2 linked regions of the Azoarcus sp. KH32C genome follow. The protein of the gene in region 1 interacts with the protein of each later gene in a pairwise test. Links are inferred from orthologs where the notes say so. Each region holds a gene or a part of one and is shown in the gene's direction. Other genes may lie near its edges.

The links.
Region 2: the proteins of AZKH_RS02190 (region 1) and AZKH_RS01580 interact in binary tests that used the Escherichia coli proteins (3 or more experiments, as listed by UniProt). The link is inferred for Azoarcus sp. KH32C from one-to-one orthologs.

What each region holds. Positions count from the first base shown.
Region 1 is NC_020516.1:496,862-511,804, reverse strand. The notes cover bases 7,514-10,410. They hold AZKH_RS02190 (protein-disulfide reductase DsbD), read left to right. Parts: upstream 7,514-7,989; coding sequence 7,990-9,831; downstream 9,832-10,410. Other genes in these bases: AZKH_RS02185 (riboflavin synthase), read left to right, coding at 10,169-10,410; cutA (divalent-cation tolerance protein CutA), read left to right, coding at 7,514-7,847. Outside these bases: AZKH_RS02220 (ABC transporter substrate-binding protein), read left to right, coding at 1-866; AZKH_RS02215 (PA0069 family radical SAM protein), read left to right, coding at 941-2,011; AZKH_RS02210 (CoA-binding domain protein), read right to left, coding at 2,027-4,732; AZKH_RS02205 (ATP citrate lyase citrate-binding domain-containing protein), read right to left, coding at 4,759-6,039; AZKH_RS02200 (porin), read right to left, coding at 6,250-7,305; more of cutA, read left to right, coding at 7,491-7,513; more of AZKH_RS02185, read left to right, coding at 10,411-10,774; ribBA (bifunctional 3,4-dihydroxy-2-butanone-4-phosphate synthase/GTP cyclohydrolase II), read left to right, coding at 10,771-11,859; ribH (6,7-dimethyl-8-ribityllumazine synthase), read left to right, coding at 11,938-12,408; transcription antitermination factor NusB, read left to right, coding at 12,405-12,854; AZKH_RS02165 (amino acid aminotransferase), read right to left, coding at 12,945-14,141; AZKH_RS02160 (DEAD/DEAH box helicase), read right to left, coding at 14,316-14,943. UniProt on the Escherichia coli protein: Required to facilitate the formation of correct disulfide bonds in some periplasmic proteins and for the assembly of the periplasmic c-type cytochromes.
Region 2 is NC_020516.1:358,283-373,240, forward strand. The notes cover bases 6,637-9,548. They hold AZKH_RS01580 (DsbE family thiol:disulfide interchange protein), read left to right. Parts: upstream 6,637-7,750; coding sequence 7,751-8,347; downstream 8,348-9,548. Other genes in these bases: AZKH_RS01575 (heme lyase CcmF/NrfE family subunit), read left to right, coding at 6,637-7,742; AZKH_RS01585 (cytochrome c-type biogenesis protein), read left to right, coding at 8,352-8,828; ccmI (c-type cytochrome biogenesis protein CcmI), read left to right, coding at 8,825-9,548. Outside these bases: nitrate reductase catalytic subunit NapA, read left to right, coding at 1-27; ferredoxin-type protein NapG, read left to right, coding at 83-937; quinol dehydrogenase ferredoxin subunit NapH, read left to right, coding at 934-1,818; AZKH_RS01540 (nitrate reductase cytochrome c-type subunit), read left to right, coding at 1,815-2,267; AZKH_RS01545 (NapC/NirT family cytochrome c), read left to right, coding at 2,300-2,938; cytochrome c biogenesis heme-transporting ATPase CcmA, read left to right, coding at 3,053-3,679; heme exporter protein CcmB, read left to right, coding at 3,676-4,353; heme ABC transporter permease CcmC, read left to right, coding at 4,362-5,126; heme exporter protein CcmD, read left to right, coding at 5,126-5,329; cytochrome c maturation protein CcmE, read left to right, coding at 5,326-5,772; more of AZKH_RS01575, read left to right, coding at 5,769-6,636; more of ccmI, read left to right, coding at 9,549-10,090; AZKH_RS01595 (two-component regulator propeller domain-containing protein), read right to left, coding at 10,304-11,488; AZKH_RS01600 (two-component regulator propeller domain-containing protein), read right to left, coding at 11,555-12,637; AZKH_RS01605 (cytochrome c), read right to left, coding at 12,634-12,948; AZKH_RS01610 (tetratricopeptide repeat protein), read right to left, coding at 12,945-13,598; AZKH_RS01615 (sigma-54 dependent transcriptional regulator), read right to left, coding at 13,579-14,958. UniProt on the Escherichia coli protein: Involved in disulfide bond formation. Catalyzes a late, reductive step in the assembly of periplasmic c-type cytochromes, probably the reduction of disulfide bonds of the apocytochrome c to allow covalent linkage with the heme.

The sequences.
Region 1 (14,943 bases):
ACATGAACTCGAGCGAGCTCTACCAGCGCTTCGTCGCCGAGAGCGAGCGCGGCCCGAGCGCCGACGTGCTGTGGAGTTCGGCGATGGACCTGCAGGTGAAGCTCGTCAACGACGGCTACGCCCAGCCCTGGCATTCGCCGGAAACGGCCTCCCTGCCCGCCTGGGCCACATGGAAGGACGAAGCCTTCGGCACGACCTACGAGCCGGCGGCCTTCGTCTACAACAAGCGCGCGCTCTCGCCCGAAGAAGTCCCCGACACGCACGCGGCGCTGATCCGCCTGCTCACCGAGCAGCCGGCGCGCTTCCGCGGCCGGCTCGCGACCTACGACCCCGAGCGCTCGGGCCTGGGCCTGCTGCTGCACAGCCAGGACGCGCAGGCGAACCCGACCGCCTTCTGGCAGCTCGTGCGCGCGATGGGCGGCGAAGGCGTCGAGCGCCATGCCAGCACCGCCAAAATGCTCGACCGCATCGCCTCGGGCGAGGTGCTGATCGGCTACAACCTGCTCGGCTCCTATGCCCAGTCGCGCGCCCAGCACGATCCGGCGATCGGTGTCGTGTGGCCGCGCGACTACACCCTAGTGCTGAGCCGCGTCGCCTTCATCGCGCGCAAGGCGCAGCATCCGGCCGCCGCGCGCCTGTGGCTGGACTTCCTGCTCTCGGCCCACGGCCAGGAGATCCTCGCCCAAGGCGCGGGCCTCTTCTCGGTGCGCGAGGACGCCCCCGGCAAGGCCGCCTCCAGCCTGCGTCAGCAACTGGGCACCGCCTTCCGGCCGATCGCGCTCGGCACCTCGCTGCTCGCCTACCTCGACCAGATCAAGCGTCGCGATTTCCTGCGCGAATGGGACGACGCGATGCGTCCGCGCTGAACCCTTCCGGCAGCTTTCCAGAACCGTCAGCGTCCCGGCGAGTCACAGTCACGGGCCCTCGGCAAAGGAAAGACGTGGATAAGGAAAAACCGGGACGGGGACTCCGCGGGCGCGGCGCCGCGACGAACACCAGCTCGCGCTTTCTCGAATGGACCCGCGAAGCGCAGCTCGACGACGACACACCGCCCGCCAGCCGGGTGCCGACGATGCTCTTCGACGACCGCGCGAAGACCGTCATCAGCTGGAACCGCTCGCCCGACATCCCCTTCGACCGCTCCGTGAACCCCGCCAAAGGCTGCGAGCACGGCTGCATCTACTGCTACGCGCGGCCGATTCACGCCTACCTGGGCCTGTCGCCCGGCCTCGATTTCGAGACCAAGATCTTCGTCAAGCGCGACGCCGCGGCCGTGCTGCGCGCGGAGCTCAGCCGGCCGGGCTACCGTGCCGGCGTGCTCGCGCTCGGCGCGGCAACCGACCCCTACCAGCCCTTCGAGCGCGAGCTCGGCATCACGCGCCAGATCCTCGAAGTCCTGGCCGAATTCGGGCACCCGGTGTCGGTGACGACGAAAGGCGCACTCGTCGAACGCGACATCGACATTCTCGCGCCGATGGCCGCGCAAGGGCTCGCGCAGGTCAACGTCTCGCTGCCGACCCTCGACCCCGAACTCGCCCGCCGCCTGGAGCCGCGCGCGACGGCTCCGCACCGCCGCGTCGAGACCCTGCGCCGACTGGCCGAAGCCGGCATCCCGACAGCGGTGCTGGTCGCGCCGGTGATCCCGGCGCTGACCGACCACGAGATCGAGCACATCCTCGAAACCGCCGCCGCGGCCGGCGTTTCCCAGGCAGCCTATGTGCTGCTGCGCCTGCCGCTGGAAGTGCGCGAGCTCTTCGTCGACTGGCTCGAGCAGCATTACCCGGATCGCGCCAGGCACGTGATGAGCCTCGTGCAGCAGGCGCGCGGCGGCCGCGACAACGACCCCGGCTTCGGCAGCCGCATGCGCGGCTCCGGCACCTACGCCGACCTGATCCGCCAGCGCTTCCACCTCGCCTGCCGCCGCAACAGGCTCAACGAGCGCACGCTGGACCTGCGGACCGACCTCTTCCGGCGGCCGGACCCGCCTTCGCCCCAGCTCGCGCTGTTCTGACCGGGGCCACCAGGCTCAACTCACGAAGCGGCACTGCGACGCCGGCGTGCGCGTGTCCATGTTGCGGCCGCGATTGAGGTGGTCGTCGACCTCGGCAGCGCAACCCAGCATGCGGGCGTACAGGAACACCGTGAAGGCGGCCGATTCGAGCGCCGCCTCACCGATCTCACCGGCACGCCACGGTTTCCACGTGAGCTTCAGCAGCAGCGCCGCGATCACCGCATCGATATTCACGCAATACACCGTACGCGACACGCCGGCATCGAACAGCGCCTGCACCAGCGCGCGGTAGTAGTCGTGGAACACGTTGGATTCGCCCCGCTCGGCCATCAGCTCGCGGATGAAGGCCTCCCGCGGATCGATATTGACCGGGCGATCCTTGAACACCGGATGATTCACACCCGGGATCTTGCGCAGATCGAGGCTGCCGGCGGACCTCGCATCGGCCTTGTAGCGGGCGTACTCGTCGGCGCAGCCCCGTGCGAGGGCGGCGAGGTCGAGGCCGTGCGCCGCATCCGCCGGGTCGGCGAGCGGCGTGTCGCGGAAGGCGTCGATCAGGAACTGCACGCCTTCGAAGCCGTTCCCGCCATGCGCGTAGCCGGTATGCGTCAGAAAGCCGACCATCGCCTTGTTGAGCTGCACGCGCCGGGGCGACTCGGGACCGTCGGCCGACACCGCACCCTTCGCCCCCTGCGCCGAGATCGTGCCGGGGCCGTTGGTCAGCAGGATGCCGACGAGCGTCTGGAACGCGAAGCGATCCGCCGCGTCCGGCGCGCGGTCGAGCAAGGCGCGACATGCGACGTCGGTCATCGACGCCTCGCCGAGCAGTTCCGTCATTGGCATGCCGCAGAAGCTTTCGGGCCGATGCTGCGCCGCGTCGGCCGAAGCGCCGATCAGCGCACCGAAGAGCTTCATCCACCACGGCAGCGTCTCGACGGTGAGCCGCGACACACGCTTGCGCATCAGCGGACCCCACGCGAGCGTCGTCGTCGCCGCGGCGAGCACCGCGTCAGCACTGACCGGGCGGCCGACGCCGCGCAGGTAGCGTACGAACACCGAGCGCGCACCACGGGCCTCAAGCCCGGCGAGCATCGCATCGGTGCGCGGGTCGGACTGCTCGGCGACGACCAGCCGGGCGAGCGCCCCGTCATCGACGATGGGAGCGAGGTCGAAGTCCTCGGCGCGCGCGTCGAGCAGCCCGGCCGCGCTGAAGCGTTCGATGAAGGCCGCGACGATCTCGCGCGCTCGTTCGGCGCGCTTCGGCCCGACGATCGAGACCGCCGCCGCGAGCACGCTGTTCGGCGCGTTGCCGGCCTCGCGCGCCGCCTGTGCTGCCGCAAGCGTGGGGTCGCCATGCAGATTCACGCAGGCCGCAAGCGCGACATTCACGAGCTTGCGGTCATTGTCGCCGCCCGCTTCGCGCAATAGCGCGAGACCGACGTTCGCCTCCAGCGGCAGCCGCGCCGCCTCCAGCACGGAGAGGCCATGCAGGCTCGACACCTGCGTCTTCGGATCCATCTTCGACGCGCCCGACGCATCCTTCAGAGACTCGCGCGGGAACACCGCGCCGACCTGCTTCGCGAGCGCAGCGATCTGCGCGCGGTAGGGCTCCGGTGCAGCGACGACCGGCAGACCGAGCTTCTCCGGCAGCGCGAGGCCCATATTCGAACCGAACCAGGGTTTGAGCTCCATCGTGCCTTCCGGCGCAAAGTCCGGCAGCGTCGCGTTCGCGCGCATCACCGCGGTCAGCGCGGCCGGAATGTGGGCGATGTTCGTCACGACCGCGCCCTTCGGCGAGAACACCGGGTTCTCCGGCGTGAAGATCGCGTCGACACCGAACTTCTCCATGAACCAGCGCTCCTTCGCCGCCGCGTCGTCGTGGCCGCCGGCCATCGCGCCGGCGTGGCCGACCGCGCGCGTGAGCTTGGCCTTCCAGCGGCCGACCACACAGGCAACGACGGGCTTAGTGAACTCCGCGTCGCGCTCGTAGTAGCCGCCGGGCTCGCAGTACAGCACCGCGGCCTTGCTACGCGCGTCGTTGGCGAGCGCGAACGCGAACTCGGGCGCCGCGTAGTGGATGTAGACGTCCTTGCCGCTCGACACCAGCGTCGTCGTGCCCCAGCCCGCCATGCGCAGGTATTGCGCGATCGTCGTCGTGAAGCCGCCGGAGTTCGACAGCACCGCGATCGAGCCGGGCTTCAGCGTATCCGACGGGCTGTCCCCGCCGAGCGCCCCGCCGATCCGCACCTGGTTCCACGAATCCGCGACGCCGAGGCAGTTCGCGCCGAAGATGTCGATGCCGTGCTGCTGGCCCATCGCGCGGATTTCCCGCGCGTCGTGCACGGCAATCTTTTCGGTAATGATGAAGATCTTCTTCAGCTCGGGATTCACGCGGATCAGCTCCGCTACGCCGTCACGCGCCGCCGACGGCGGCAGATAGACGACGCCGCAATTGAAGCGGTGGCCGTCGTCGAGGCCCTCACGCACGCTGTTATAGACCGGGATGTTGCCCATCGGCGTCTCGAGCACCTGCCCGCGTCGCCCCGGCGAAGTGCCGAACACGACGTTGCCGCCCGACCACGCGTGCCCGACCGGCGTCACCTCGCTCGACTCGCCGCCGAGGATGTTCAGCACGCAGACGCGGTCGTGCCGTGTGGCGATCTGCGCCAGCGAACTGATCCCGACGAAATATTTGAATTCCCCCACACCCTGCTGGTACATGGCTGTCTCCTTGATGTCTTGTGCGTTCAGGCAGCCGTGGCCAGCCCGAGCCTGCGCGCGATCTCGTCGCGCCCGCCGGCCTTCATCCATTCATTGACTTCGCGCGCGTAATCGACGACTTCGCTCATCGCCGAGTCGAAGCCGAAGAGGCGATACGGAATACCCAGCGCCTCGCAGGTGTCACGCATCACGCCCATGCCGCGCACGAGGTTCGGCCCCCCGCGGCCGACGACGACATAAAGCGGCGTCGGCCCGTTGCGCGAGAAGTGCTCGCGCAGCGCGTCGGCCATCGCGCGGAAGGTCTCGAAGATGTCGGTGTTGTTGGACTTGCCGCCGATCACGAAGAGAACGTTCGACTGCGCGAGCCAGTGCTTGAAGCAGATCGACGCGACCGACTTCATCTTTTCGTAGGGCGGATTGCCACCGAAGTCCGACGAGATGATCGCGTCGTCGCCGAGCATCTCGGTGACGAGCGAATTCGCCCCGCCGCCGAAGGTCGGCGCGAGGATCGTGCCGTGCTCGTTGATCACGTAGACGTCGCTCTGCCCCTGGTGGGTGCGCAGCTGATTGATCTCCTGCTCGAAGTCCGAGTAGTCCGCGGCGAACAGATGCGCCGGCAGGTCCAGCCGATGCCAGCGCGGATCGTCGCGGTCGAAGCCGCATTTGAAGTCGCACGCGACCGGCGTCAGCCGCCCGCGGCGGTCCGCGCGCATGCGGATCGGATTCAATTCGAGGGTCGTCATGCCGAAGTCGTGATAGAGCTCCCACAGCTTCGGCAGCTGCTGCACCAGCGGCGAGATGATCTCCTTCGGCGCGCCGATGTCGGCGAGCGCGTTGGCGACGACGAAGGCCTTCAGGCCGGTCAGCGGATCGAACGGGATGCGCGCGACTTTCGACGGCTCGAGCTCCTCGATGTCCATGCCGCCGCAGTGCGTCAGCGTCATCGTCGGCGCGCGGAACTGGGTCGCGTCGGTGATCGAGAAATACACCTCATGCTCGGCCGGCACCGCCGCCTCGAAAGTCACACCGTTGGCCTTGGCGACCTGGTTGCCATGGCAGTGCTCGACGAAATACAGACGCTCCTTCTCGGCGAGCGCGGTCTTCAGGTCCTTCGCGCGGCCGATCAGGCCCGCCTTGCCCTTCTTGCCGACGCCGCCCTTGAATACCGGCTTGACGAACACCGAGCCGTGGCGCTCGATCAGGTCCTTGATGTCCTCCTCGCTGGCGTCGGGGCCGAGCACCTCGGGGGTGGGGAAGTCGGCAAAGCGCAACAGCTTGGCGCCGTGAAGCATGCCCGTGATCTGCATGGTGGCTGTCTCCGTGGAATGAATCCTTGGTATGACAGAGATGCTGTCTGAAGCGCCTTTCGGAACGCTTTCGGCGCCGATCGCTGCAAGATTGCTTACAAACGCGACGTGAGACGTAAATGAAAAACGACCCCGAACGACGGCCTCAGCCACCGATCAGGGTCGATCAAGCGGACCGCCTCGCGGCCGCAGAGGAGAAACAGGGTTAGCTTAGAACTTGTGCCGGATGCCTGCCATGATCACGCGGTGATCGTCGCCGGCGGCCGGGGTCAGGTTGCCGATCGAGTAGTTGGCGTCGTCCTTGTTGCTGAGCTGCGAATAGCCCGTGTACAGCGTCGTACGCTTCGACAGGTCGTGCATGTAGTACAGCGACCAGCCGTGCGCATCCTCGGCCTTGGGATCGTTCGACTCGTTGCGGTTCGCGTAGCTGATCGCGACCGTGCCCTGCGAACCGGCCTTGATCGCGACGCCGACGTCGTAGGTGCGCGCCTTGCCTTCACCCTGGCTGCCGAGCTCGCGGTCCTGCGTGTAGGCGAGGAAGGCCTTCGCCGGACCGAAGTCCCACGACAGGCCCAGGCCGTTGGTGCGCACCTTGCCGCTGGTCTTGTCGCGGAACACCGTCTGGGTCGTGATCGACGCCGACAGCGGGCCGTTGTTATACAGGCCGGTCACGCCGTAACCGTCTCCCTCGCGGCGCTGCGACGCGTCGCCGGCCGCGTTCTCCGGCTTTTCTCCGAACCAGTAGCCGGTGTCGACCGAAAAGCCCGCAAACTCCGGCGAACGGTATTTCACCATGTTGTCGAAACGCACCTCATAGGCGGGTTTCACGCCGCCCGTCTTGCGCGACAACAGACCGACGCTGCGGTCCGAGCTGCCGGTCGAATCGAAGGGATCGATCGCGACAAAGGCCGGCGAGTACTGGCGGCCCAGCGTGAAGCGTCCCCAACCGCCTTCGAGGCCGACGAAGGACTGACGACCGAAAAGCCGCCCGCCCTGCTCGGATGTGCCGGTACCGGGGTTGAATCCGCTTTCCAGCGTGAAGATCGCCTTCAGCCCGTTGCCGAGATCCTCGCTCCCCTTGAAGCCCAGACGCGTGCCGTTCAGTTCGCTATGTGCGAGGCCATGAAAGCGCTGGTCGCCCGAGTGTTCGGCAGACAGGTTGATGTCGATCAGCCCGTAGATCGTCACGTTCGACTGTGCCTGCGCGGCCAGCGGCGCCGCCGCGGCGACCGCCAGCGCGATCGCGGTCAAGGTATTCCTTTGCATGAAATCTCCTCCCATCTTGGAATGTGGATTGCGCGTCCCGCCGCGCAGGACAGTGCGCGGCGCCGACGGGAGCGATTGAACGCAAAGAAGCTTTCGATCAGCTTTCGACGCCAAGCGGCCGGTCGAACTCGCCCGCCCGGCCGGAGTCTGGGAAAATCGATGTCTTCCGAACGCGGAGCCCCGCGATGACCGACACCCTGATCGTGCTGACGAACCTGCCCGACGCCGCCACGGCCGACGCGCTCGCCGCCCGCCTCGTCGAAGCGCGCCTCGTCGCCTGCGTGAACATCCTCGCCCCCTGCCGCTCCGTGTACCGCTGGCAGGGCGCGGTCGAGCGCGCCGAGGAAATCCCGCTGCTGATGAAGACCACCGCCGAGCGCTACCCGGCGCTCGAGGCGGCGATCCGCGAGCAACATCCCTACGAACTTCCCGAGATTGTCGCTGTCCCTGTAATGCGGGGACTTCCGGCGTATCTCGACTGGGTCGCTGCAGAGACGGCACTGGCACCCACCGACGGTGCGCCGCCCCCGTCCGCCAAATGAACGCAAGAAGAGAAAGTAAGAAGAAAGCGAATGACTTGACCGATGTCGAAGGCGGCCCGCGCCTGCCGCCCTACAATGCCCCGATAATGTGCCGGTTCGCGCCGCTGCGAACCTCCGAACGTCCCGCCGACATCACCGCTCCATGCACCGTCTCCTGTCACTGATCGCGCTCGTCGCCAGCCTGCTTTCCCTCGCCCCCGCCGTCCACGCTGCCGGTTCCCCGATGCGCCCCGAAGAGGCCTACGTGCTCTCGGCCCAGGCGCTCGATGCGCAGACCGTCGAAGTCACCTACAAGATCGCCGACGAGTACTACCTTTACGGCGACAAGTTCCGCTTCCGCGCCGAAGCGGACGGCGTCGAATTCGGCACGCCGCAGCGCCCGCCCGGCAAGGTCAAGAAGGACGAGTTCTTCGGCGAGGTCGAGACCTACCGCAAGTCGGTGACCATCCTGCTGCCGGTGACCGCCCCGCAGGGCGTCACCAAGTTCCGCCTCACGGCGACGAGCCAGGGCTGCTGGGACGGCGGCATCTGCTACCCGCCGAACTCGCAGGGCGCCGACATCGACCTCCTCGCGAAGCCCGTCAAGACTGGCGGCAACTTCCTCGACGGCCTCCTGGGCGGTGACAAGGCGGCAAGTACCAGTGGCGCCATGAGCACCACCAACGCCAGCTTCGAAGGCGACGAAAGCGGCCGCATCGCCGGCCTGCTGCGCGACGCGAGCGTCCCGCTCATCCTCGTCAGCTTCTTCGGCTTCGGCCTGCTGCTCGCCTTCACCCCCTGCACCTTCCCGATGATCCCCATCCTGTCGGGCATCATCGTCGGCCACGGCCACCACATCTCGCGCGGCCGCGCGCTGCTCCTCTCGCTCGCCTACGTCCTCGGCATGGCCGTCACTTACGCACTCGCCGGCGTCGCGGCCGGCATGTCCGGCACGATGCTGTCGGCCGCGCTGCAGAACGCCTGGGTGCTCGGCAGCTTCGCGCTCGTCTTCGTCGTGCTGTCGCTGTCGATGTTCGGCTTCTACGAACTGCAACTGCCGACCGCGCTGCAAAGCCGCCTCTCCGACACCGCCAGCCACCAGAAAGGCGGTAGCCTCGGCGGCGTGGTCGTGATGGGCGTGCTCTCCGCGCTGATCGTCGGCCCCTGCGTCGCCGCCCCGCTCGCCGGCGCGCTGCTCTACATCGCGCAGACCGGCAACGCCGTCCTCGGCGGCGCCGCCCTCTTCGTGATGGCCCTCGGCATGGGCGCCCCGCTGATCGCCGTCGGCGTCGCCGCCCGATCGGTGCTCCCCAAGGCCGGCCCGTGGATGGACGGCGTCAAGAAAGCGTTCGGCGTCATGCTGCTCGGCGTCGCGATCTGGCTCGTCACGCCGGTCGTGCCGTCGCTCGTGCCGATGATCGCCTGGGGCGCGCTGCTGCTCTTCTCCGGCATCTTCCTGCGCGCCCTCGACCCGCTACCGACCAACGCCCGCGGCTGGCAGCGCTTCTGGAAAGGCATCGGCATCGTCGCGCTGATCGGTGGCGGCGCCATCCTCGTCGGCGCACTCGCCGGCTCGCGCGACCCGTTGCAACCGCTCGCCGTGCTGCGCTCCGAAGCCACGGCCGCCCCCGGCCCGCAGTCCGCCACCCAACCGACCTTCCAGCGCGTCACCTCCATTGCCGACCTCGAAGCCAAAATCGCCGCCGCCGACCGCCCGGTGATGCTCGACTTCTATGCCGACTGGTGCGTGTCCTGCAAGGAAATGGAACACCTCACCTTCAGCGAGCCCGCCGTCGCCAGCCGCATGAACCGCATGCTGCTGCTGCAGGCCGACGTCACCGCCAACAGCGACGACGACAAGGCGCTCCTCAAGCGCTTCAACCTCTTCGGCCCGCCCGGAATCATCTTCTTCGACGGCAAAGGCCAGGAACGCAACAATCTTCGCGTCGTCGGTTTCATGAAGGCGGACGCCTTCGGCAACATCCTCGACCGCGCGCTGCGCTAAACGAAGCAAGAGCCGCCGCAGGCACAATCTGCACGGCGTAGCACCCGGGCGCCGGCAGCTCTGCCGGGCTGTCCGCGAGCGCCGTCGCGGGGCTGGTTCCGGGAGAAGAAGGCGACGCATGTCTGAGCCGGCGCAGCCGGCGAGTTTGCGTCGCCGCTCCCGGAACCAGTTTCGCGACGGGAAGCCGAAGGCCGCGAGCGCCTGCCCGGCAGAGCTGCCGGCGCCCGGGTGCGGTCAGAACCCTTTGCGGCCAGACCGCAAAAAGCCCCCAAGCCCCGCATCTCACCGCATTTCGCCTACAATTGCGCCTTCCCCACTCCCTTGGGACCCTCATCCCATGTTTTCCGGAATCGTGGCCGCCTGCGGCCGAATCGAACGCATTGATCCCCTGCAGGACGGCGTCCGCCTGACCGTCGACACCAACGGGCTGGACCTCTCCGACGTACAAATCGGGGACAGCATCGCCAACAGCGGCGTCTGCCTCACCGTCATCGCAATGGAAGGCGCAAACGCCCTCTTCGACGTCTCGCGCGAAACCCTCAACTGCACCGCCGGCCTCGACGCCGTCGGCAACGAAGTCAATCTCGAAAAGGCCCTGCGCCTCGCGGACCGACTCGGCGGCCACCTCGTCACCGGCCACGTCGACGGCGTCGGCGAAGTCGTCAGCTTCACGCCGGTCGGCGAAAGCCACGAACTCGTCATCCGCGCCCCGGCCGCGCTCGCCGGATACATCGCACGCAAAGGCTCCATCACCGTCAACGGCGTGAGCCTCACCGTCAATCGCGTCGAAAGCCGCGAATTCTCGATCAACCTGATCCCGCACACCGTCGCCGTCACCAATCTCAAGCACCTCAAAGCGGGCAGCCGCGTGAACCTCGAGATCGACCTGATCGCCCGTTACTGCGAACGCCTGCTGGCCTGGCGCGAGGAAGCCGCACAATGACCGCCCTGTCCCCGATCACCGAAATCGTCGAAGAAATCCGCGCCGGCCGCATGGTCGTGCTCGTCGATGAAGAAGACCGCGAAAACGAAGGCGACCTTGTCCTCGCCGCCGAGCACGTCACGCCCGAAGCCATCAACTTCATGGCCAAATTCGGCCGCGGCCTGATCTGCCTGACGCTCACCGAAGCGCGCTGCAAACAGCTCGACCTGCACCTGATGGTGCGCAACAACCGCTCGCCGCACGGCACCGCCTTCACGACCTCGATCGAAGCCGCCGAAGGCGTCACGACCGGCATCTCCGCGCATGACCGCTCGCGCACCGTCGAAGCCGCCGTCGCGCGCAACGCCAAGCCCACCGACATCGTCCAGCCCGGCCACATCTTCCCGCTGATGGCGCAGAACGGCGGCGTGCTGATCCGCGCCGGCCACACCGAAGCCGGCTGCGACCTCGCCTCGCTCGCCGGGCTCGAACCCGCCGCCGTGATCTGCGAAATCCTCAAGGACGACGGCACGATGGCCCGCCTGCCGGACCTCGTCGAATTCGCCAAGGAACACGGCCTCAAGATCGGCGCAATCCGCGACCTGATCCAGTACCGCTCGGCGCATGAACACCTCGTCGAACGCGTCACCGAAAAGGACGTCGACACCCCGCACGGCCGCTTCCGTTTGTCGGCCTTCGAAGACAAGACCACCGGCGAAGTGCACTTCGCGTTGTCAAAAGGCGAGATCCGCCCCGAGCGCGAAACCCTCGTGCGCGTGCATGAACCGATCTCGGTCGTCGACTTCCTCGACCCCGAAAGCGGCAGTCACAGCTTCCCGGTCAACCAGGCCCTCGCGCGCCTCGCCCAGGCCGAACAGGGCGTCATCGTGCTGCTCTACCGCCCGCAGTCGGGCTCGGAGCTCCTCGCCGGCCTGCGCGGCGACGGCAAGCCCGCCGTCAAGTGGGATGCCCGCCTCTTCGGCGTCGGCGCCCAGATCCTGCGCGACCTCAAGGTCGGCAAGATGCGTCTGCTCGCCAGCCCGCGCAAGATCCCGAGCATGGCCGGCTTCGGCCTCGAGATCACCGGCTTCGTCGAACCCGTCTGAGGTGATAAGCTCGACGACTCAACACGCCGGAAGTCCCGCAGCGGACTTCCGGCCTCTTTGCTTTTGAAAGAACCGAACATGGCCCGCTACGACAACATCACCGAATTCGAACCCGACCTGAACGGCCACGGCCTGCGCGTCGGCATCGTCATGAGCCGCTTCAACCAGGACGTGTGCGAAGGCCTGCTGTCGGCCTGCACCGCCGAACTGCTGAAGCTCGGCGTGTCGCCCGATCTCGTGCGGATCGCCACCGTCCCCGGCGCGCTCGAAATCCCGCTGACGCTGCAAACGATGGCACGCAGCGGCCGCTACGACGCGCTGATCGCGCTCGGCGCGGTGATCCGCGGCGAGACCTACCACTTCGAGCTCGTCTCGAACGAAATGGGCGCCGGCATCACCCGCATCACCCTCGACACCGGCGTGCCCATCGCCAACGGCGTGCTGACGACCGAGAACGACGACCAGGCCCTCGCCCGCATGCAGGAAAAGGGCAGCGACTGCGCCCGCTGCGCAGTCGAGATGTCCAAACTGCTGCGGATGCTGAAATGAGCGGAAAGGCTGCACGGCGCCGCGCGCGCGAATTTGCCCTGCAAGGCATCTACCAGTGGCTGCTGTCGGGCAACTCGCTGCCCGTCATCGAGGATCACGTCTCGCAGGTCGCCGGCTTCGACAAGGCCGACCGCGAATTCTTCGTCTCGCTGCTGCGCGGCACGCTCAACAACGTCGAAGCGCTGCAGGAAGAATTCATCCCCTTCATCCACCGCGGAATCGACGAGATGTCGCCGGTCGAACGCGCGATCCTGCTGCTCGCGACGCACGAGTTCAAGACCGGCCTCGACACGCCCTACCGCGTGATCATCAACGAAGCGATCGAACTCGCGAAGTCCTACGGCGCGACCGACGGCCACCGCTTCGTCAACGGCGTGCTCGACAAGCTCGCCGCGAAGCTGCGCGCACCGGAAGTTGCCGCGGCGCGCGAGGGCGGCAAGTCCTGATCGTCGGGACCAAGGCACAAACAAAAACGGGCCGCGAGGCCCGTTTTGCTTTTGCGGCCGACGCCCGAAGGCGTCGCGCGACAGTCGGGCTCAGCCCTTCAGCACCGCCGCCATCGACGATGCGACGTAGTCGATGTTGCGGGTGTTGAGCCCGGCGACGCACATCCGGCCCGAGCTGATGAGATACACCGCAAACTCGTCGCGCAGGCGGTCGACCTGCTGCGCGGTGAGCCCCGTGTAGCTGAACATGCCACGCTGCTTCAGGAAATAACTGAAGTCGCGCCCCGGCACTGTCGAGCTGAGCACGTCATACAGCTTCTGCCGCATCGCCTTGATGCGTTCGCGCATCTCGGCGACCTCGCCGACCCACTCTCCATAGAGCTTCGCATCGTTCATCACGGCGGCGGTGATGCGTCCGCCATGCAGCGGCGGGCTCGAGTAGTTGCGGCGCACGGTGAATTTCAGCTGGCCGAGCACGCGGCCGGCTTCCTCGGCATCCTTGCACACGACCGATAGGCCGCCGCAGCGCTCGCCGTAGAAGGACAGGTTCTTCGAAAACGAGTTGCTGACGAAGAAGCTGATGCCGGCATCCGCCAGCGCACGGATCGCGAAGGCGTCGTCGTCGAGGTTGTCGCCGAAGCCCTGGTAGGCGATGTCGAGGAAGGGGATCAGGTCGCGCTCGACGAGCACGCCGATCACTTCGCGCCACTGCGCCTGCGACAGGTCGACGCCGGTCGGGTTGTGGCAGCACGGATGCAGCAGCACGATGCCCTTCGCCGGCAGCGTCTTCAGCTTCGCGATCATCTCGGGGAAGCGCACGCCGCAGGTCTCGGGATCGTAGTACGGGTAGTCGTGAACCTGGATGCCGGCGCCTTCGAAGATCGAGCGGTGGTTGTCCCAGGTCGGCGTGCTGACCCACACCTCGCTCGACGGGAAGTAACGCTTCAGGAAATCTGCGCCGACCTTCAGCGCGCCCGAACCGCCGATCGTCTGGATCGTCGCGATGCGGCCCGCCTTCAGCGCTTCGCTGTCGGTGCCGAAGAGGAGCTTTTGCACCGCAGCGCGGTAGTCCGCGGCACCTTCCATCGGCAGGTAGGGACGCGGCGACGGCGTCGCGTAATAGGCCGCCTCGGCCTTCTGCACCGAACCCAGCAGCGGAATGCGGCCCTGCTCGTCGTAGTACAAGCCGATGCTCAGATTGACCTTGTGCGGACGCGGGTCCTGCATGAAGGTCTCGACCAGCGTCAGGATCGGATCGCCGGGATAGGGATCAATGTGTTCGAACATGGAAAAGGAATTCCTCCAAGCGGGGTGCGAATGCCCCGGAAAGAAGGAATCTACCACTGACGCCTGCACTTTGACGCATGCGAGGGCCAAAATGCAACGGGCCCGGCAGGCATCACGAGGATGCACTGCCGGGCCCGCCTGCTCCCGCGCGGGCGGGAGCAAAGAGACTAACGATCAGCCACGTGCGGCGGGACGCGGACGACGCGCGCCTTCCGGACGATCCTCGCCGAAGCGGGCGCCTTCGCGACGCGGGGCGCGCTCGTCACGGTTGAAGCTGCCACGATGCTCGTCGCGGCCGAAACCGCCGCGATTCTCCTCGCGACCGAAGCCGCCGCGATGTTCGCCACGGCCGAAGCCGCCGCGGTCTTCGCGCGGAGCAGCAGCGGACCGTTCTTCACGCGGGAAGCTCGGACGCTCGTCGCGGCCATAGCCGGAACGGCCGGCACCCTGCGAATCCGAGCCCCAGCCCTTGTTCGCGCCCGGACGGCTGTCGCGCGATTCGCGGTTCCACGAACCGGACGACGAACGGCCGCCGAAGCCCGGCTTGCGGTCGCCACCGCCAGCGGGGCGACGCGGCGAGGTCGGACGCGCGCTCGGCTCGAGGCCTTCGATGACGTGCACGTCGAGGCGCTTGCCGGTGAAGCGCTCGATTGCGCGGATGATGCCCATCTCGCGCGGGCCGGACATCGTGATCGCGATGCCGTCACGGCCGGCGCGGCCGGTGCGGCCGATGCGGTGCACGTAGTCCTCGACCTGGCGCGGCGGGTCGAAGTTGATGACGTGGCTGATGCCGGCGACGTCG
Region 2 (14,958 bases), 140 kb from region 1 along the record:
TGCGCCGTCAAGGTGCTCAAGGCCTGAGGAGAGCGTAGTGCCGGGTGACGACAAGGTGTCTCCTGGCCTGACGCAAGCGACCATGACCGACGTTCAGCACAAACCGGCCGTCACGGCAGCCATTGCCCCGCGCCGCCGCTTCCTACGCGAAGCGGCCGGCGTGGCCGGCGGTGCCTGCCTGCTGTCGCTCGGTGTCGGCCTGTATGCGGAGCAGGCGCGCGCGCTGCCGCCGACCGCGCTGCGTCCGCCCGGCGCGCTGCCCGAGGACGACTTCCTCGCCGCCTGCGTGCGCTGCGGCCTGTGCGTGCGCGACTGCCCCTATCACACGCTGAGCCTCGCCGCGCTCGGCGACGGCGTCGTGCCCGGCACGCCGTCCTTCGCCGCCCGCCGCGTACCCTGCGAGATGTGCGAGGACATCCCCTGCGTGGCCGCCTGCCCGACCGGCGCCCTGGACCACGGCCTCACCGACATCGGCAAGGCGCGCATGGGCCTCGCGGCGCTGATCGACCACGAAACCTGCCTCAATTTCCTCGGCCTGCGCTGCGACGTCTGCTACCGCGTCTGCCCCGTCATCGACAAGGCGATCACCCTCGAACGCCAACACAACCCGCACTCGGACCGCCATGCGATGCTGCTGCCGACCGTGCATTCAGACTACTGCACGGGTTGCGGCAAGTGCGAGAAATCCTGCGTGCTGCCGGGCGAAGCCGCGATCAAGGTCCTGCCCGTCAAGCTCGCCAAGGGCTCGCGTGCGGCGCACTACCGCAAGGGCTGGGAAGAAAAGGACGCCGCCGGCGGGTCGCTGATTGGTGACCAACTCGAACTGCCCGTACGCGGCCTCGAAGGCAAACCTTACGGTGACACGCGCGTCAATCCGGGCGAAGGCCCCGCCTCCGGCCCGTTGCGCGGTGGCCTCGATTCCGGGTGGCAGCCATGAAAGCCGCCGCACGCACCGTGCAAGCCTCGCGGCGCTCCCCGGGCCGCGAAGCCGTCGCCGCCAAGGGCCGGCTCGCCGCGCACAAATGGCTGCTGCTGCGCCGTGCGACGCAATTCGGCATCTTCGCGCTCTTTCTCGCCGGCCCGCTCGCCGGCGTATCGATCGTCAAGGGCAGCCTCGCGTCGAGCCTCACCCTCGGCGTACTGCCGCTCACCGATCCCTACCTGCTGCTGCAATCGCTCGCCTCCGGCATGCGGCCCTACCGCGAGGCGCTGATCGGCGGCGCAATCGTCCTCGCCTTCTACCTCCTCGTCGGCGGCCGAAGCTACTGCGCCTGGGTTTGCCCGATGAGCATCGTCACCGACGCCGCGGCCTGGCTTCGCCGCCGCCTCGGCCTGAAGGGGGGCAGGGCGCCATCGTCCGACACCCGTTACTGGCTCCTCGCCTTCACCCTCGTCGCGGCCTTCGCGACCGGCAGTCTCGCGTGGGAGTGGGTCAATCCGGTCTCGATGCTGCAACGCGGCCTCATTTTCGGCGGCGGGCTGGCGTGGGGCATCGTCGCCGTCGTCTTCCTCTACGACCTGCTGATCGCCCCGCGCGGTTGGTGCGGTCATGTTTGTCCGATGGGTGCCTTCTACAGCCTTCTCGGCCCCCTTGCGCGAGTCCGCGTTGCCGCGCAACGACGTGCCGCCTGCGACGACTGCATGGACTGCTTTGCCGTCTGCCCCGAACCCCAGGTGATCCGCCCGGCCTTGAAAGCCGTCGGGCAGATCCATTCGCTCATCCTCGATCGCAACTGCACCACCTGCGGCCGCTGCATCGACGTGTGCGCCAAGGACGTCTTCCAAATTACGACCCGAATTGATAGGAGCGAGTCATGAAAAGACAGACCCGAAACCTCGCGATGACCCTCGCAGCCGCACTGTGTCTCGGCGTCCTGACCGGCACCGCCGGCGCCGCAGACACCGTGCGCAGCTTGCGCGGCGTGTCCGTCGAAGCCCCCGAGCCCGCGACCGAAGCGCCCCACAATCGCGCCGACAGCCCGCCGATCGCGCGCGACTACGTCCAGCAGCCGCCGCTGATTCCCCACAAGATCGACAGCTACGAGATCTCGAAGAACTTCAACAAGTGCATGGACTGCCATTCCTGGAGCCGCTACCAGGAATTCAACGCGACCAAGGTCAGCCTCACGCACTTCAAGGACCGCGAAGGCGGCGAGCTCTCCAACATCTCCCCGCGCCGCTACTTCTGCACGCAGTGCCACATCCCGCAGTCCGACGCTAAGCCGCTCGTCGAAAACACCTTCAAGCGCGCCGACGGCCTGCGTTGATCCGCTCGGCGCAAGCACAAAGGGAACCGAATATGACTCACGACAATAACAACGGCAAGGGAGCCCGGTGGCAGCGGCTTCGCCGCCTCGTCTTCGGCATCGGCGGCGTCGCTTTCGTCGCAGGCATCGTCTTCTGGGGCGGCTTCAATACCGTCCTCGAACTGACCAACCGCGAAGCCTTTTGCGTCGGCTGCCACGAGATGAAGGACAACGTCTTCAAGGAGTACCGCAACACCATCCACTACCAGAACCGGACCGGCGTGCGCGCCACCTGCCCGGACTGCCACGTGCCGAAGGAATGGGTTCCCAAGATCCTGCGCAAGATCCAGGCGTCGAACGAAGTCCTTCACCACCTGCTCGGCTCCATCAACACGCCTGAAAAATTCAGCGCCAAGCGCATCGAGCTCGCCCAGCACGAGTGGGCGCGGATGAAGAAGAACAACTCGCAGGAATGCCGCAATTGTCATAACTACGAGTACTTCGACTACTCCGTCCAGGGGCGCCGCTCCAACAAGGCCCACCAGGCCGGGCTCGCCGAAGGCAAGACCTGCATCGACTGCCACAAGGGCATCGCGCACTCCCTGCCGCCGATCGAACAGGCGATCGGCGCCGGCCGCGAAGGCGTCGCGCCGGAAGTCTTCCATCCGCCGGGCGCGCCCAAACAGGAATAAGACCGATACGGTCAAATTTCCTTGCCGCGATTTCGTTTTTTTGCTCGCGAAATCGCGGCCCTCCCCTCATTCGGGACTCCCGAAGCAGTCCGGTCTGTGGTTAAATCCACGCCCATGCTTTATGCCAACGATCTCGCCTGTGTAAAGGGTGACCGCCCGCTGTTTCGTGACCTCTCGTTTCGGGTGGCGCCGGGTGCCATGCTGCGGATCGCGGGCCCCAACGGGTTCGGGAAGACCAGCCTCCTGCGCATCCTGTGCGGCCTCGCGCATGCCGAACATGGCGAAGTCACGTGGAATGACGTCTCGATACGCCAGGACCGCGAGACCTTCCATCGCGCGCTGCTCTACCTCGGCCACGCGCCGGCGCTGAACGACCTGCTGACCCCGCTCGAGAACCTGCGCTTCACATGCGCCGCCGCCGGAGACGACAGCGACGAGGACTCCTGCGTGGACGCCCTCGTGCGGATCGGCCTCGCCGAACAACTCGACCTGCCGGCTCGCGTGCTGTCGCAGGGGCAGCGTCGCCGCGTCGGCCTGGCGCGCCTATTCATCGGCACCCGGCGCAAGCTGTGGGTGCTCGATGAACCCTTCACTGCTCTGGATGTGGCCGCCGTCGCCGATCTGGCTGCAACCCTGTCCGACCATTGCGCCGCCGGCGGCATGGTGGTGCTCACCACCCACCAGGATGCTCCCTTCGCTCGTCCGCCCGAGGTGCTAGATCTATCCGAGGTGGCTTGTTGAGTCGCGCGCTGGGTCCTTTCTCCGCGGTCCTGGGCCGCGATCTCCTGCTTGCCTGGCGCGGTCGCGCCGACGTGCTGGTCACGCTGGCCTTCTTCGTCGTCGTCGTGTGCCTCTTCCCCTTCGGGGTCGGCGCGGAGCCCAATCAGCTGCGGGCCATCGCCCCGGGGGTGCTCTGGGTCGCGGCACTCCTCTCGACGCTGTTGTCGCTGCATCGGCTCTTCGCCCAGGACCACGCCGACGGCTCGCTGGAGCAACTGCTGCTGTCCCCCGAGCCAACCGTGCTCTGGGTCGTCGCCAAGATCAGCGCCCACTGGATCGCCACCGGTCTGCCGGTGGTGGTGGTCGCACCTGGCCTCGCGCTTCTCTTTGATGTCGAGCAAGGAGCGCTCGGAGTGCTTATCCTATCGTTGCTTCTGGGGACACCGATCCTCGCGCTCCTCGGGGCCGTCGGCGCGGCACTGACCCTCGGCCTGCGCGGAGGCGGGATGTTGCTTGCGCTGCTGGTCCTGCCCCTGTTCGTGCCGGTGCTGATCTTCGGCGCCGGCGCAGTCGACGCCCATCTGTCCGGTAGCGGTGCGCAGGCACATTTTCTGCTTCTTGGTGGTGGCCTCCTCGCGGCCCTGGCGCTGGCACCGATCGCCTGCGCCGGCGCCCTCAGAATCGCGGTTGAATGATGAAACAGATGAACAAGCCTGAACGCAGCACGAGCCTTTTCCGCTTTGCTGCCCCGCAAATGTTCTACCCCCTTGCCGGCAAGCTCGCGCCCTGGTTCGCCGTCGTGGCGGCGGTCCTGACCGCAGCCGGCCTGTGGCTCGGCTTTTTCGTCGCGCCCACCGACGCCCAGCAGGGCGAGGTCTATCGCGTCATCTACATCCACGTCGCCGCGGCCTGGATGTCGATGTTCGTCTACCTCGTCATGGCCTTCTGGTCGGCGGTCGGCCTCGTCATGAACACCCGGCTGTCCTTCATGATGTCGCAGGCGCTCGCGCCGACCGGCGCAATGTTCTGCTTCGTCGCGCTCGTCACCGGCTCGCTCTGGGGTAAGCCGACCTGGGGCGCCTACTGGGTCTGGGACGCGCGCCTGACTTCCCAGTTGCTGCTGCTTTTCCTCTACATGGGCTTCATCGCACTGACGCGTGCGATCGAGGATCCGCGTCGCGCCGACCGCGCCGGCGCCATCATCGCGCTCGTCGGCGCCGTTAACGTCCCAGTCATCTATTTTTCGGTTAAATGGTGGAACACCCTGCACCAGGGCGCCTCGGTCAGCATGAGCCGCTCGCCGTCGATGGCCACGACCATGCTGCTCGGCATGCTGATCATGGCGCTTGGTGCCTGGGCCTACACGATCGCGGTCACGCTGTGGCGCGTCCGCTCCCTCATTCTCGAACGTGAGCGCCACACCGAGTGGGTGGCCGCGGAACTGAATGCCCTGGAGGGCAAGATCTGATGCAGTGGGAATCCTGGAGCGCCTTCTGGGACATGGGCGGCTTCGCGCCCTTCGTGTGGGGCAGCTACGGCATAACAGCCCTGCTGGTAGTCGGGGAACTGATCCTCGTCGTCCGCCGTCGTAGGGATACCGTACGGCGCCTGTTGCGTCTGCGTCGCGCCAGTACGGGCGGGCGCCGTGCTTTTGAGGAGATTGTTGAATGAAACCCCGTAGCAAACGCTTGGTGCTGGTCGCCGGTGCAGTGGCTTTGCTGGTCGGCGCTGTCGCCCTCGTGCTGAGCGCCTTCCAGCAGAATCTGGTGTTCTTCCACACGCCGACCGAAGTCGCCGAAGGCAAGGCCCCCACGGGGCGCACCTTCCGCATCGGCGGGCTGGTCGAACAGGGCTCGGTCAAGCGCAGTGAAGACGGGGTGACCGTTCAGTTCGCCATCACCGACACCGCCAAGGTGATTCCGGTGACGTACAAAGGCGCGCTGCCGGATCTCTTCAAGGAAGGCAAGGGCGCCGTCGTCCAGGGTGTAATGGGCCCGGACGGCAAGTTCACTGCATCCGAAGTGCTTGCCAAGCACGACGAAAACTACATGCCGCCCGAAGCGCAGCACGCGGTCGACCAGGCGCACAAGACGGCTCAGACGGTGAAGCAATGATTCCCGAACTTGGTCATTTTTCCCTGATTCTGGCTTTTGTCGTCGCGCTGGTGCAGGCGGTCGTACCCCTCATCGGTGCGAGCCGCAACCGCCTCGCGCTGATGTCCGTGGGCCGCTCGGCCGCGCAGGGACAGTTCCTGTTCATCCTCTTTTCCTTCGGATGCCTGACCTGGTCCTTCGTCACCAGCGATTTCTCGCTGCAACTGGCGGCAACCAACTCGCACTCCGAGACTCCGATGATCTACAAGATCACCGGCGTGTGGGGCAACCATGAAGGCTCCCTGCTGCTGTGGGCACTGGCCTTGTCGCTGTGGACCGTCGCCGTCACGATCTTCAGCCGCAACCTGCCCGAGATCTTCATGGCGCGCGTCGTCGGCGTGCTGGGCTGCGTTAGCGCGGGCTTCCTGTCCTTCCTGCTGGTCACCTCCAATCCCTTCGACCGCATCCTTCCCGGAGCCGCCGAAGGCCGCGACCTGAACCCGCTGCTGCAGGATCCCGGGATGATCATCCATCCACCGCTGCTCTACATGGGCTACGTCGGCTTCTCGGTGGCTTTCGCCTTCGCCATCGCTGCGCTGCTGTCCGGCCGCATGGACGCGGCTTGGGCACGCTGGTCGCGCCCCTGGACGACGGTCGCGTGGATCTTCCTCACCTGTGGCATCACCGTCGGTTCGGGCTGGGCCTACTACGAGCTTGGCTGGGGCGGCTGGTGGTTCTGGGACCCGGTCGAAAACGCCTCGTTCATGCCGTGGCTGGCCGGCACCGCGCTGATGCACTCGCTCGCCGTCACCGAAAAGCGGGGTGCCTTCCGCAGCTGGACGGTGCTGCTCGCGATCGCCGCCTTCTCGCTGTCGCTGATGGGGACCTTCCTCGTGCGTTCGGGCGTCCTGACCTCGGTCCATGCCTTCGCGACCGACCCCGCACGCGGCATGTTCGTCCTGGCACTGCTCGTCCTCGTGATCGGCGTGTCGCTGGTACTATTCGCATGGCGTGCCCCGACGCTCGCCGGCGGCGGCAGCTTCAGCCTGATTTCGCGCGAATCCGCACTGCTGGGCAACAACGTCCTGCTGTCCGTGGCGTCGGGCTCGGTGTTGCTCGGCACGCTGTACCCGCTCTTCGTCGACGCCCTCGGCCTCGGCAAGATCTCGGTCGGTCCGCCGTACTTCGAGGCGGTCTTCGTGCCCTTGATGACGCCGGTGATCGTTCTGATGATGATCGGGCCGATCGTCCGCTGGAAGGGTGATGATGGCGCCAGGATCCTGCGCAAGGTCGTCGTCCCGCTGCTCGTCAGCGTCATCATCGGCGTCGGCGTGTCCTTCGCTGTCGGCCACGTCTCCGTGCGCACGGTCCTGGGCCTGTCGCTGGCTGCCTGGGTGCTCATCGGAAGCGTCCAGACCCTGCTGCAGCGCCTGGCTGATCGTCCGGGCGCAGCGACCGGCACCCGCTTGCGCGGCATCCCCGGCGCGTGGTGGGGCATGTGGTTCGGCCACCTCGGCATCGGCGTGTTCATTATCGGCGTGACCCTGGTCGGAAGCCTGAACACCCAGATCCAGGTCAAGATGCATCCGGGCGACACCGCGCAACTTGCCGGCTACACCTTCAGCTTCCGCGGCATCGCCGATGCTCCGGGCCCCAACTACGCGGCTGCGCGCGGCACCCTCGACGTCACGCGCGACGGACATAAGGTCGCGACGCTCACCCCCGAAAAGCGCGTCTATCTGGCCCAGCAGATGCCGATGACCGAAGCCTCGATCGACATCGGCCTGTTCCGCGACGTCTACGTGAATCTCGGCGAACAGCTCGAAGACGGTGCGTGGGTCGTCGGCCTCTTCTATCGTCCGTTCATCAGCTGGGTCTGGTTCGGCTGCATCATCATGGCCATCGGTGGCATCTTCGCCGCCGCCGACCGTCGTTATCGTCGCCTCGCTGAACGCGCCGCCCCCGCGGCGGCTGCGCGTCAGGTTGCCTGAGGGTTTACATGAAAGCGAAGTTTCTCGTTCCACTCCTGCTTTTTCTGCTGCTCGCAGGCTTTCTGGGCTACGGCCTGAGACTCAACCCTCGTGAGGTTCCATCTCCGCTCATCGATAAGCCGGCACCCGCCTTCCGGGTGCCGCAGCTGCAGTCGCCGGACAAGACCATTTCCCCCGACGACCTGAAGGGGCGCGTGTGGCTCCTCAACGTCTGGGCGTCGTGGTGCGTCTCCTGCCGCCAGGAACACCCGCTGCTGGTCGAACTCTCGCGTAACAGCCCGGTGCCGATCATCGGCCTCAACTACAAGGAAGTGCGCGGCGACAGCGAGCTCGAAGGCAAATCGATGGATGCTCCGACCGAGCTACGCCTTGCCACCGATCGCGCCCGCCAGTGGCTTGTCCAGCACGGGGGAGATCCCTACACCGTGACCGCGATGGACCTCGACGGACGTATCGGCATCGACTACGGCGTCTACGGCGTGCCCGAGACCTTCGTCGTCGACAAGGCCGGAGTGATTCGCTACAAGCACATCGGCCCCTTAACCGTGGAGGCGTTGCGTGACGTCCTGCTTCCGAAGATTGCGGAGTTGCAGCGTGCGGGTTGATCTGATGCGCCGTCTGGCGCTGGTGTTTGCCTTGTTGATGCCGCTCGTGGCTTCGGCAGGCGAGGCGGAGCCGCTGGCTCACGATCAGGCGCTCGAGGAACGCGTGATGCAGCTCTCGCGCAGCCTGCGCTGTCTCGTCTGCCAGAACCAATCGATCGCGGAATCCAATGCGCCCTTGGCGATCGACCTGCGTAATCAGGTGCGGGAGCAATTCCTTGCGGGCAAGGACGAGCAGGCCGTCGTCGATTACCTCGTCGCGCGTTACGGGGACTTCGTCTTGTACCTGCCCCCATTCAAGGGCGTGACCTTGCTGCTGTGGATCGGGCCGGGCCTGCTGCTGATTGCCGGGGCGGGATGGCTCGGATGGCGGCTGCGCAAGCGTGCCTCGGAGCCCGCGCACAAGCTGACTGCAGAAGAACATGCCCGCGCCATGGCCTTGCTTGAGGGCGGGGCCGATACCTCCGAGGAGTCCCGTTCGTGATCGCTTTCCTGATTCTGGCCACCGTCCTGGTGGCCGGCGCCCTGCTGCTCGTCCTGCCTCCGCTGTTCGGGACAGGCGCGCGGGCGCGTGCCCACGCAGCGCGCCAGGAGCAAGCGCGCACTGCACTGATCGTGCTGCGTGAACAAGTGGCCGAACTCGAAGCGGAACGTGCCGCTGGCCGTGTTCCCGACACTGAGTATCAGCGTTCGCGCGAAGAGCTTGAGCAGCGGGCGCTCACCGAAGGTGGCGTCGTCGAGGCAGGTGCTGACAATCGGCCGGCCCGGGGCTGGGCCGCCGCGGTCATCGTGGCGGTTCCGACCGTTGCCGTGGCCATCTATCTCGTTCTCGGTTCTCCGGACGGACTCGATCCGGAACTGGCGAAGCCTCAGCAGGCCGCAGGCCACCAAGTCACCCCGGAGCAGATGGCTGCGATGGTCAAGCAACTGTCGGAACGTCTGGTGCGTGAGCCCAACGATCCGCAGGGCTGGCTGATGCTCGGCCGGTCGTATGCCGTCATGCAGGATCTGCGCGGCGCGGCTGAAACCTGGAGCAAGATCGGCTCGAAGATCCCCGAAGAGGCCGATGTCCTCGCCGACTGGGCCGACCTGCTCGCCAGCGGCGCCGGACGCAAGTTCGACGGCGACCCGGATCAGCTGATCGCTCGCGCGCTCAAACTCGACCCGAACCACTTCAAGGCGTTGGCCCTCGCCGGTACTTCGGCATTCCAACGCGGCGACTACGCCTCGGCCTCGACGCTGTGGGAGCGGATCCTGCAAAAAATGGACCCTTCCGAGGGCGTGTACGGCGCGATTCTGGGCAGCATCAACGAGGCACGGACCAAGGGCGGATTGCCCTTGCTGAATCCTCCGGGAGCCGCTCAGGTCGCGGCGATGCCGGGCGCAGCGGCGGGACAGCAGGCACAGGCGGCTGCGCTGACGGTACGGGGCCGTGTCAGCCTCGCACCTGAACTTGCGGCCCAGGCGGGAGCGGACGAGACAGTCTTCCTCTTTGCACGCCCGATGCAGGGAGGCATGCCGCTCGCAGCGATGCGCTTCCGCGTGGGGGATCTGCCGGCTGAATTCGACTTCGCCAATGCCCAACGGATGTCGCAAGGGCCTCTTCCGACCCAAATCGGTATCGGAGCCCGGGTGTCCAAGCAGGGCAGTGCGACGGCCAGCGCCGGCGACCTCGAAAGCGCGCCGGTGCTCGTATCCCCGGACGCTTCCGGTGTCACGGTCGTGATCGATCGAGTGCGCAAGTAAGCATTTGCCGTTGCAGGAAAGGGGCTGCGGCGCAATGCGCCGCAGCCCCTTTCTTTTGCGCGCTTCTCTGGGACGAATTTCTCGATGATCGGTTTCCCGCCCAACGGCGGGAGGCAGCCGTGCGGTCAGCTAGACCAGCGCAGCGAGCGGCCAAAGAAAAAGCCACCTCCATGGGGAGGTGGCTCGTCGTGAACCGACTGGGACAGCGAGAACTTAGTTGACCGGCCGGAGGTGTGCGACGCCTCCGTAGCTGCCGATCCAGAGATCGCCGTCGGCGGTGGTCGTCATCGAGAAGACGGTGTTGTTGAACAGACCGTCCTCGGCCTTCATGACGCGGAAGGAATTCCCTTCCTTCAGTGCGAGACCGTCGTTGGTCCCGACCCACAGGCGATTCTTGCTGTCGCGGTGGAGCATGAAAATATGGTTGCCGGGCAGGCCTTCCACCGTCGTGTAGTTGGTCCACTGCTTGCCGTCGAAGTGGGCCAGACCGCCGCCCCAGGTGCCGCACCACAGCGAGCCATCGTCATCGACGACGAGCGAAATGATGTAGTTCGGGTTGTATGCCTGGTCGATGCCCTCGAGGCCCATCTCACGCTTTTGCTGGGCGTGGTGCAGCGATTCCTTGGCCGGGTCGCTCTTATATTCGATGTCCTTCTTGACCTTCTCGTAGTCTGCGCCGACGCCGCGTGAGTGGTTCCAGTTTTCCCACTTGCCGTCCGCGAAGCGCGTCATGCCGCCTTCGGTCGCCAGCCAGATCTCGCCGTTCTTGCCCTCAGCAAGGCCATACACCCAATCGTTCGGGAGGCCGCCATTGGTGCTTTCGACCGTGTGCAGTTCCCACGCCGACGGATCCTTGAGCTTGCCGCCTCGGACCCGATTCACGCCCGACCAAGTCGCGATCCAGAGGTCGCCGTTGCGCGTTTCGAGCACGTCGTACACGAAAGCGTCGCCCAGCCCGTCCGGGATGTTGAAGGTTTCCCACGTGTTGGTCTTTTCGTCCAGCATCGACATGCCCCCGCCGTAGGTTCCGACGGTGATCTTGCCCTGGATTCGGCCGACGTAGAACATGCCGTTGGACAGCAGTCCAGTCGTGTTGTCGTAGAGCTTGTATTCGTCGCTCCGGGTGTCATAGCGGATCACCCCGCCGGACGTTGCCACCCATACGACGCCGTTGTCGGCATAGATCTTCTTGACGTTCCGATTGCCGACACGGAAATGCGTAAACTTTTCGTTCGGATCCGCTCCGACTTTGCCTTGGTAGGCAGTGCCCTGGCCACCCGCGGGTGCGCCGGCGACGGCCGGGGCCGATGCGGTGCGCTGTTGCTGACCAAGCGTGTACGCTCCAGCAATCGCGACTGCGCCGACAATCGCGGCGACGGCTGCAACTTTGTAACTCATGCGGCAAGACTCCAGTTGAAAATAGCGTGTCCGTCCCCGCGAATCCGTGCCGCGGGAGCGGCAGAATTATTTCTTGGCAATGATTGCAACGCCACGACGCGTGCCGACCCACACTTCTCCGTTCGGAGTCGCCGCGACCGCATACACATGCGAGTCAAGAAGGCCGTCCTTGGTCGTGAAGGAGCTCCAGCTCTTGCCGTCGAAGCGCGAAACGCCCTTGTCCGTGCCGAACCAGAACACGCCCTTGTCGTCCTGAGCCATCGAATACACGATGTTGCCGACGAGGCCGTCCTTGCTGTTGTAGTTTTGCCAGGTATTGCCGTCGAATCGGGCTACGCCGCCGCCCCAGGTGCCGACCCAGGCGTTGCCGGCGGGGTCGATGTGCATCGCGAAGGAGTAGTTCGGATTGTAGGTCGGCAAGCCCTGCGCCATGGTCGACAGGTCATGACGGGACCTCGTTCCGAGGCCCGTATTGGGCGAGGCGGGAAGCTGATCCGCGTTCGGCGCGCCGAGGCCGTCCTTGTGGGTCCAGGACTTCCATTGCTTGCCGTCGAACATCGACACACCGCCCTCGGTCGCGAACCAAACGCGACCCTTGGCATCCACGTCGAGACCGTACACCCATTCGTTGATCAGCTCCTTGACGTACTTCTTGAACTGCCCGGTCTTGATATTGAACTGATTGACGCCCGCCCAGGTGCCGATCCAGAAGTTGCCGGCCTTGTCGTTTGCGAACGAGTAGATCCAGTAGTCGGCCAGCCCATGCATCGGGAAGAAGGTCTTCCACTTCCCGTCCTTGTAGCGCGACACACCACCGGCATTGGTCCCGAACCACTTGTAGCCCTCGGTATCGATGCCCACGGCAAATACGTACTCATTGGCGAGTCCGTCGTTACGGGTGAAGGTATTGCGCGGTTTGCGCGTGCCGAGGTCAATCTCATGGACACCGGCTGACGTGCCGACCCACATGCTGTTGCTCTTGCGTTCGACGGCGAGGGCGCGGACATAGACCAGTTCGCCGACCTCAAATGTTTCGCGGATCTTGTAATCCGAACCGCCGGACTGCGCGAAGCTGGAGGTCGTGAAGCAGCTAAGGCCAATGCCGAGGGCCAGTAGGACGTTGCGAGCAGGTCGAAGCTTAAGAATCATCGTTGAAGAGTCCGCAGGTAGGCAATTACATCGAGAATCTGTTGGTCCCTGAGAATGCCGTTGAACGCCGGCATCGCCATCTTTCCGGTTTTCACGGACATGAGCAGGACCATGTCCGGCTGCATCAAACGTTCGCCACGCGCGAAGCTGGGGGCGTTCGGCAGGACGGCGTGGCCACCGGCGCCGTGGCAGCCGACGCAGTACTGGTTGTAGACCTGTTGGCCTTCCATGATGCTGGCCGCGAGTGCCGGAAGGGGCACCGCGACGCATGCAAGCAGGAGGCGGGCGAGCATTCGGACGCGATATGTCATCTACGCGCTCCCTTTTTCGGCGCGCCGACAAGTGTGGCGAGCTTTCCCGCCCAGTAGTCGGCCTTGGAGGTATCCTGCGCCAAGCCATATCCGCCTTGGCGGTAGGCAGTGGCGAGCGCCTCGATTGCCTTGCTGTCGCCAAACTCGGCCGCCTTGATCAGCAGTTGGCCACCAACCGGAGAGTTCGGGTCGTCGGCTCCAAGCCGGGCATCGTGCCGGATGTAAGCCAGCGCAAGCGTGATGATGGCGACGCGGTGGTCCTGGGCCGCTGCTGCGTGCATCAGCCGCCCCGCCTCGGCTTCGTTAGGCGCCTTCGCTTCGCCAGTGAAGTACATTTTGGCGAGGCCGTACTGACCTTCAGGATCGTTCTGGTCCGCCGACTTCTTCAGGTATTTCGCGGCCTCGTCATCCAACTCGGCGTCATCAAGAAGAGTCCCATACAGGGCTTGAGCGCGGGCGTGCCCGGCATCCGCCGCCTTCTTGAGCGGTTCCATCGAACCGCTCAGATCACCGGAGCGATAGGAAGCTTGACCGCGTTGGAAATCTGCTTCCGCGTCCGCGTGAGCACTGCTTATGCTTGCGATGAGACCAAATGCCACCAAGATATGCCTAAAAACGGGAACGAGCTTCTCAGTTCCGGGAAGTTTCATGCTTGATTCCTTGTTCAGAGTTGGAGTCGCGGGAAGGATTCTGATGAGAGGATGGATTCTTGCTCATTCCGTACGCTTCAAACTCTTCAAGCTTCCGGTACAGGCTGGACAGGCCGATGCCCAGCCGCTGTGCTGCGGCGCGACGGTCGCCGCTGGTTTCGTCGAGCGTGCGATAGATCACGCTCGCTTCGAATTCGCGCAGCAAATCACGCAGGCATCGCTGGTTAGCAATGGATGTGCCATGAAATTCCTCGCGCGGGCTGTTGCGCGCGATTTCCGGGGGCAAGTCGTCGACCGTGATGCAATTGTCCTCGGCGAGAATGCACGCGCGATTAATCACGTTCTCCATCTGACGCACGTTGCCCGGCCATGGGTATCCGAGGAGTAGCCGTTCGACGTCCTCCGCCAGTGTCATGCAGTTCGCGGCTCCGTGTTGCTCCCGCGCCCCTTCGAGAACGAAGCGGATGAGGCTGCGGATGTCCTCTTTCCGCTCGCGCAGCGGCGGGATGTGGATGTGGAACATGCTGAGGCGGAAGAACAGGTCCTCGCGGAAGGTGCCTTCCTTGACCATCTGGCTGAGGTCGCGGTTGGTTGCTGCGATGATGCGGCAATCGACGCGGCGCGACTGTTCGCTCCCCACTGCACGGATTTCCTTTTCCTCGATGGCGTGCAGCAGCTTGGTCTGCATCAGCATCGGGAGTTCGCCAACCTCATCGAGGAACAGCGTGCCAAGATCGGCCTGGAGAAAGAGCCCCTTGCGCGCCTTGTCGGCGCCAGTGAACGCGCCTTTCGTATGCCCGAAGAATTCGGCTTCCATCAGGGTTTCGGGGATGGCGCTGCAGTTGACCGGCAGGAAGAGATGGTCGCTGCGGCGGCTCAGCTCGTGAATCGTTCGGGCGAGAACGCCCTTGCCGGTTCCGGACTCCCCCGTGATCAGCACCGTGCTGTCGGTGGGCGCGACTTTTCCGGCGAGGCGTTCGACGTCGGCCATCGCCGGCGAGACGAAGCGGAATTTGGCCGCATCCGCCTTGGCGAATTTCCGCAGCACGCGGTTCTCTTCGCGCAGACCTCGCAGTGCTGCGATCTGCTGGACGCGATGCAGGACTTCTTCCGTATTGAAGGGTTTGATGATGTAGTCGGAGGCCCCCGCCCGCAATGCTTCGACCGCCGATTCCATCGACGCGAAGGCCGTGACCATGATGAAGTTGGTCTCGACGCCGGATTCCTTGACCGAACGCATCAGATCGACGCCGTTGCCGTCCGGCATCTTGATGTCGCAGAGGGCGAGGTCGACGTCCCCCCGCACAAGCTTGGAGGCGGCCTCGGTGCAATTCTTTGCCTCGTCCACCGAATATCCGGC